DNA from 2 places in the Arthrobacter sp. 2MCAF14 genome. Region 2 is predicted to be linked to the other one. Evidence: riboswitches for the same ligand, from Rfam matches in the RefSeq annotation. Region 2 holds a riboswitch; the other holds the start of a gene.
What was found. Region 2 has a riboswitch for S-adenosylmethionine ahead of AB4074_RS21610 (DUF1737 domain-containing protein). Riboswitches for the same ligand answer to the same signal wherever they lie in the genome.

Region 1 (2,960 bases), on a different contig from region 2:
CGACGCCGATGGTGTCCTGGGGATCCGTGTCGCTGAAGATCTGGTGCACGGTCACGCCGTCGATTTGCTTGAGGCCCTCGACCAGATGTGAGCGGATGGCTGCCTCGTGGGCGTGCCATTCATCGTGGTCGAGGCTGGCGATGACCTGCGTTGCCCGGGCGAGTGTGGCCGCGCCGAGTACGTTCGGCGAGCCGCCTTCGTGCCTGGCCGGTCCTGTGGCCCAGCTGACCGAATCGAGGCGCGCTTCGCGGACGGCGCCGCCTCCGGCCAGGTGCGGTGTGCCGGCGTCGAGCCAGTCGGGACGGCCCACCAGGACACCTGCGCCAAACGGTGCATAGAGCTTGTGCCCAGAGAAAACCAAGTAGTCGACATCCGCTGCGGCGATGTCGATTCTGCGGTGCGGGGCGAGTTGCGCCGCGTCCACCACAATCCGCGCCCCGAATTCGTGGGCCAAGGCTGCGAGTTCCTTGATGGGCAGGATTTCGCCGGTCACGTTTGACGCGCCGGTGACAGCCAGAAGGCTGACGCCGCCGTGGGAGAGCGCTGTGCGGACATTGGCGACGGTCTCGGACAACGTTCCCGCGGCAACGATGCTGCGGTGGGGGACACTTTGCCACGGGAGGAGATTGGCGTGGTGCTCGATGTCCAGGTAAAGGACTTCGCCAATGTGTCGACCGCCCTCCACTGGCAGGCAGCCGGCCAGTAGATTGAGGGAATCGGTGGTGTTGCGCGTGAAAATGACCGAATCGTCCGGCCGGCCGCCAACGAAGTCACGGACGATGTTGCGGGCGTTTTCATAGACCGAGGTGCTGATTTGGGAGGCATAGCCTGCGCCGCGGTGGACGCTCGCGTAGTACGGCAGGATCTCGTTAAGGTACGCGGAAACCACCGTCAGGGCAGGTGCGGAAGCGCCGTAGTCAAGGTTGGCGTAGCGGATGTGGCCGCCCTGGATCAAGGGTGCCTGCAACTCCGCGCCGGTGACCGCGGCGAGCGGGCGCGATGCCCGGGGGAGGGTTTCACCACGGTGCTGTGCAGATTCCTTGTTCAGCGAAAGAGCCGGGGAAGTAAATGTGGCTGTGCTCATGGGACCTCACTCAAGAGGGACCCCTGCGTGCAGGGGGTCCGCGCTTGCCGCATCCGTTCCGGACCGGCCGGGTCGTCACCCGGGGCACCCCGCCGCGATGGAGGGTTGCCGGCCAGCAAACCGGGGTTTCGCGCTGGCACTCGTGACCTGTAAAGAGCGTAGGACACTGGCAAGGCTCATTCCAATGTGACCGGCGATTGTTAAGCGGATTATTACACCGCCGGAAAAGTGTGCCTTCTGCCGAAGAAAAAGCGGCGGACACCCCCAAAAGTGGGCGTCCGCCGTCGTTTATTCAGTGGAGAGGGTGGGCTAGAGGAGGTCGTCGAGCTCGGGGTTGAGCCTCTTGAGGACCTCGGAGTGCAGGATCGAGTTAGTGGCCACGGCGTTTCCGCCGAAGGGACCATCCGCACCGTCCAGGGACGTGAAGCGCCCGCCGGCTTCCGTCACGATCGGCACCAAAGCCGCCATGTCGTAGACCTGGAGTTCCGGCTCGGCGGCGATGTCCACGGCGCCCTCGGCCACGAGGCAGTAGGACCAGAAATCGCCGTACGCACGGCTGCGCCAGACATCGTTCTCGAGGCCCAGGAAGTTGTCCAGCTTACCGTGCTGCTTCCACTCGGAAAGCTCGGAGTAGGAAAGCGAGGCGTCTTCAAGCCGCGACACGTTGGAAACCTTCAGCCGGGTGGCTGCGGCCAGGGATCGGCCCATGTAGGCGCCCGAGCCCTTGGCCGCCCACCAACGCTTGCCGAGCGCCGCAGCGCTCACGAGCCCCACTACTACCTCGCCCTCGTCCACGAGGGCGATCAACGTAGCCCAGACGGGCACGCCACGCACGAAGTTCTTGGTCCCGTCGATGGGATCGATGATCCAACGCCTCGAGCCGTGGCCCGTGCTGCCGAATTCTTCCCCGAGGACGGCGTCGCGGGGGCGGGAACGGGAGAGCTGCCCGCGGATTGCTTCTTCGGCGGCTTTGTCGGCATCGGTGACGGGGCTCAGGTCGGGTTTGGTCTCGACCTGGAGGTCCAGTGCCTTGAACCGCTCCATTGTCAGGGAATCGACGGAGTCGGCCAGGACGTGTGCCAGCCGCAGGTCGTCATTGTAGCTCGAATCGGGTTGGGTCATGGTTCCAAACTACCGTCTTTTCGCGGGTGAGCCGGGGAGGTAGGACGGCAAGCGCGCAGTTAGTTGACCGTACCCAATTCCTTGGTCTCCTGGGCTTCCATGCGCGGGTCCGCGCCGAGGAGCCGGCGCAACGACGCCAAGCGGGCCGGGCCTGCCTCGCCGGCGTGGCCGTCGGCGACCCAGGAATCCAGTCCGCATCGAACCGCGGAGGCATCGTGCTTGCAGCCTCGCTCGCACATTTCGGTTCCGGGTTCCAGATCCGGGAAGGCATGCAGGATGCGGTCCGGGTTCACGTGGGCGAGGCCGAAGGAGCGGATGCCGGGCGTATCGATGATCCAGCTGCCGCCGGGGGCGTCGCTGAGCTTCAGTGCAAGGGCAGAGGACGAGGTGTGCCGTCCGCGCCCCGTCACGGCGTTGACCCCGCCCGTGGCGCGCTCGGCGCCGGTGAGGGCATTCACCATGGTGGACTTCCCGACGCCGGAATGGCCGAGGAGCACGGTGACCTTGCCGTCGAGGTAGTCCCGCAATTGGCCGACGGAGTCACCGTCGAGGCGGGCGGACAAGCCGTCGTCGGAACGGGCGTCGATGCCGGAGGCCCCTGCGTCGGCCGTCCGGCTGATGATGATGGGGAAACCCAGGCTCACATAGTTGGCAAGGAGTTCCGTTGGATCCTTGACGTCCGCTTTGGTAACGAGCAGCAGCGGCTCGATTCCGGCGTCGTACGCTGCCACCAAGGCGCGGTCGATGAATCCGG
Region 2 (2,960 bases):
ATCGACCCGCAGAGGGCAGCAGTTCAAAGGTGAGCACGGTTCCGCCGGCCTTCATTTGCTTCGCGGCGAGCTCGTATTGCGGGTGCGACAACAGCCGCGGGTACTTGACCCAGCTGATGGCCGGCTGATCCTCAAGCCATTCGGCGATCCGCAACGCAGACGCCGAGGAGTGGTTGACGCGCAGCGCCATCGTCTCCAGGCCCTTGGTCAGGACCCAGGCGTTGAACGCGGAAAGCGACGGCCCGGTGTGCCGCATGAGCTGCTTGACGGGACCGTCGATGAATTCCTTGGTGCCCAGGATTGCTCCGCCCAGGACCCGGCCCTGGCCATCGATGTGCTTGGTGCCCGAGTAGACAATCACGTCCGCGCCGAGATCGCCGCAGCGCTGCAGCAGCGGAGTAGCGAAGACGTTGTCGACGACGACGGTAGCGCCCGCCGCGTGGGCTAGTTCGCTCACCGCTGCAATGTCCACGATTTCCTGCATGGGGTTCGACGGCGACTCGAAGAACACTGCCGTTGTCGGCTCGGACAATGCGGCACGCCACTGGTCCAGGTCCGGGCCGTCCACGAAGACGGTCTCGACGCCCCAGCGGGGCAGGATCTCGTTGAGGATCACGAAGCAGGAACCGAAGAGCGAGCGGGCGGCAACCACGCGGTCGCCGGCGGCCAGCAACGCACCGAGGGCGGTGAAGACAGCGGACATGCCCGACGCCGTCGCGAAGCACGCTTCGGTGCCTTCGAGCAGGCGCAGTCGCTCCTGGAAAGTGGCCACGGAGGGGTTGCCGTAACGGGAGTAGACGAAGCGCTCGTCCTCGCCCGTGAATGCGCGCTCTGCGGCTGCGGCGGACTCATAGACGAAGCCGGAGTTCAGGAAGACGGCCTCGGACGTTTCTTGGAAGTTGGTGCGGTCAAGACCGCCGCGGACTGCCTGGGTGTCAGGGCTCCAGCCGGCGGCGTCAGGATTGAAAGTCACTTAGATGTTCCCCAGGTTCGTCGGAAGTCCACGGTTTTTCCAGCCGTTCACGGTTCGCTCGCCGTAGCGGTCCGGTTCGCCCTCGAAGCCCTCCAGGACGTTGTAGGCGGTGTAGCCGGCCTGTGTTGCTGCGATCGCGGCGGCGATGGAACGCTGTCCGGAGCGGCAGAGGAAGACCAGTTCGGTACCATTTGCCTCCGGAGCCTGCTGCGTCAGCTCTTCGATGAAACGGGTGTTGGGGATGCCGCCGGCCAAGTTCCACTGGATGAACAAGGGATCGTTCTCCGTGGCCTTTGTGTCAGGGATCCCGATGTGTGCCCACTCGCCTTCGGTGCGGACGTCCACCAGGATGGCGCCTTGTTCCAGCTTGGCCCAGGCATCGTGCGGACTGAGGTCGCCTGCGTAGCTCATGCGTGCCCCTCGCCGTCGAACTCTTCATCAAGCTGGTCTACCGCGTTGGCAACTGCTGCATCTGCGCTCGCGATCGCGGCGGGTAGGACGATGGCCTGGGCCACAATCACGTCCGTGCCATTGAAGGTCGCGGCCGGGCTGCCGTGCAACACGTATCCCTCCGCGAGGGCGGTGGAGATCCGCTCGCAGAAATCCTTCGTGTCAGGGCCCGTGATGAGACGGTACGAGAGTTTTTCTTCGGTGGGTTCAGGCATTGGTGCTCCTCAGTCACGCTTGCAGTTCGAAAGTGTCGATACGCCGAGTAGTCACCTGAGGCACCCCGCCGGAGAGAGGGTTGCCGACCAGCAAGTCAGGGCTTCGCGCTGGTGCTCATTACTCAAGAAGAAAATAACATCCACGACGGCGGCCTGCATCACCGGCCGTCGTCATGTTCCGTAACCGGGGGTCTTAGGCGTCGGTTTCTTTCGGCAACGGGTCCAGGCTTGCCTGGATCCGGGGTGGAATGGCGTCGAACCGCGACGCTACTGCCGTAGGGGAGTGATGAAAAGTGGAACCTTGATGCTTCCGGATTTCCAGCAGCTCGTGTACGGATATCCCGGTGGCGGTGGCGAGTGCATGCAGCGAGAGGCTGTTGTGATGAGCCAAGGCAAAAACCACACCCGACAGGGCTTCGAAACCTTCCGTCTCGTAGATTTCCTTCACCAAGTTGGACATGCCGTTTGCATCATCGATTGATCCCGCTGACGCACCAGTCGCCATGGCCGTCAGCGACCATGCAGCAGAGTCGGGGCTGATGTAGATGCTCATGTCGATACCCTACGGACTCAGGCCCGCTTGGGGAATGGGCGATACGTTTATCTTTATGGCAGCACTCACCGACCTTGACCGTCAGCTCCTCTCCGCTCTGAGGGAGGATGGCAGGGCGTCCGTGGCCAGCCTTGCGCGGAGGCTGGGCGTCGCCAGGGCCACTGTGAATAGCCGGCTCGAGCGTCTAGTTTCCTCGGGAACCATCGTTGGTTTCACTGCGAGGGTGCGCGACGAGGTCGATCCACTTGCCATTCGCGCCATTGCGCTCATTGCCCTGGAGGGAAGATCGGCCGACAAAGTCATTCGCCAACTCAGGGGACTTCCGGAGATTTGGGCACTGCACACCACCAACGGCGGGTGGGATCTTGTGGCCGAGCTGCGCACGGAAAGCCTCAGTGACTTTGACCAGGTGTTGGGCCGGATCCGCGGCATCGAGGGGATCGTCAATAGCGAGACGAGCCTGTTGCTCAGTTCCGTCCTCCGGTAGTCGCCCGCACGACGGACGCCTTTATCCAATGAGCATTATGTAGAGATGCGTTCATCATTTTGTGCAGCCTTTCAATGAAAAGTACGTACTTTGGCAATTGTGGATGCATATCGCCGCTCCGTAGCCTCGTAGCAACAGTGCTTATGAGGGAAAGGAGCGCACATGACGCGCTTTGTCGATGTCCGCAATATGGTTCGTTGGACGGCCGGGCGAGGCCCGGAGACCATCATCTCGGAGATGATTCAATACTTGGAAGACGACTTCCGGCGGTGGGAATCTTTT

Region 1: another riboswitch for S-adenosylmethionine. It lies ahead of AB4074_RS00830 (aminotransferase class V-fold PLP-dependent enzyme); the one in region 2 lies ahead of AB4074_RS21610 (DUF1737 domain-containing protein).

The regions. Positions count from the first base shown of each region.
Region 1 covers NZ_JBFRHB010000001.1:184,041-187,000, forward strand. The annotation lists gene AB4074_RS00830 (aminotransferase class V-fold PLP-dependent enzyme) at 1-1,084, opposite strand, end outside; SAM riboswitch class IV at 1,120-1,232, opposite strand; gene hisN (histidinol-phosphatase) at 1,394-2,206, opposite strand; gene rsgA (ribosome small subunit-dependent GTPase A) at 2,266-2,960, opposite strand, start outside.
Region 2 covers NZ_JBFRHB010000045.1:1,835-4,794, forward strand. The annotation lists gene AB4074_RS21600 (O-succinylhomoserine sulfhydrylase) at 1-973, opposite strand, end outside; gene AB4074_RS21605 (rhodanese-like domain-containing protein) at 974-1,384, opposite strand; gene AB4074_RS21610 (DUF1737 domain-containing protein) at 1,381-1,638, opposite strand; SAM riboswitch class IV at 1,649-1,761, opposite strand; gene AB4074_RS21615 (hypothetical protein) at 1,832-2,191, opposite strand; gene AB4074_RS21620 (Lrp/AsnC family transcriptional regulator) at 2,247-2,678, shown strand; gene AB4074_RS21625 (ornithine cyclodeaminase) at 2,841-2,960, shown strand, end outside.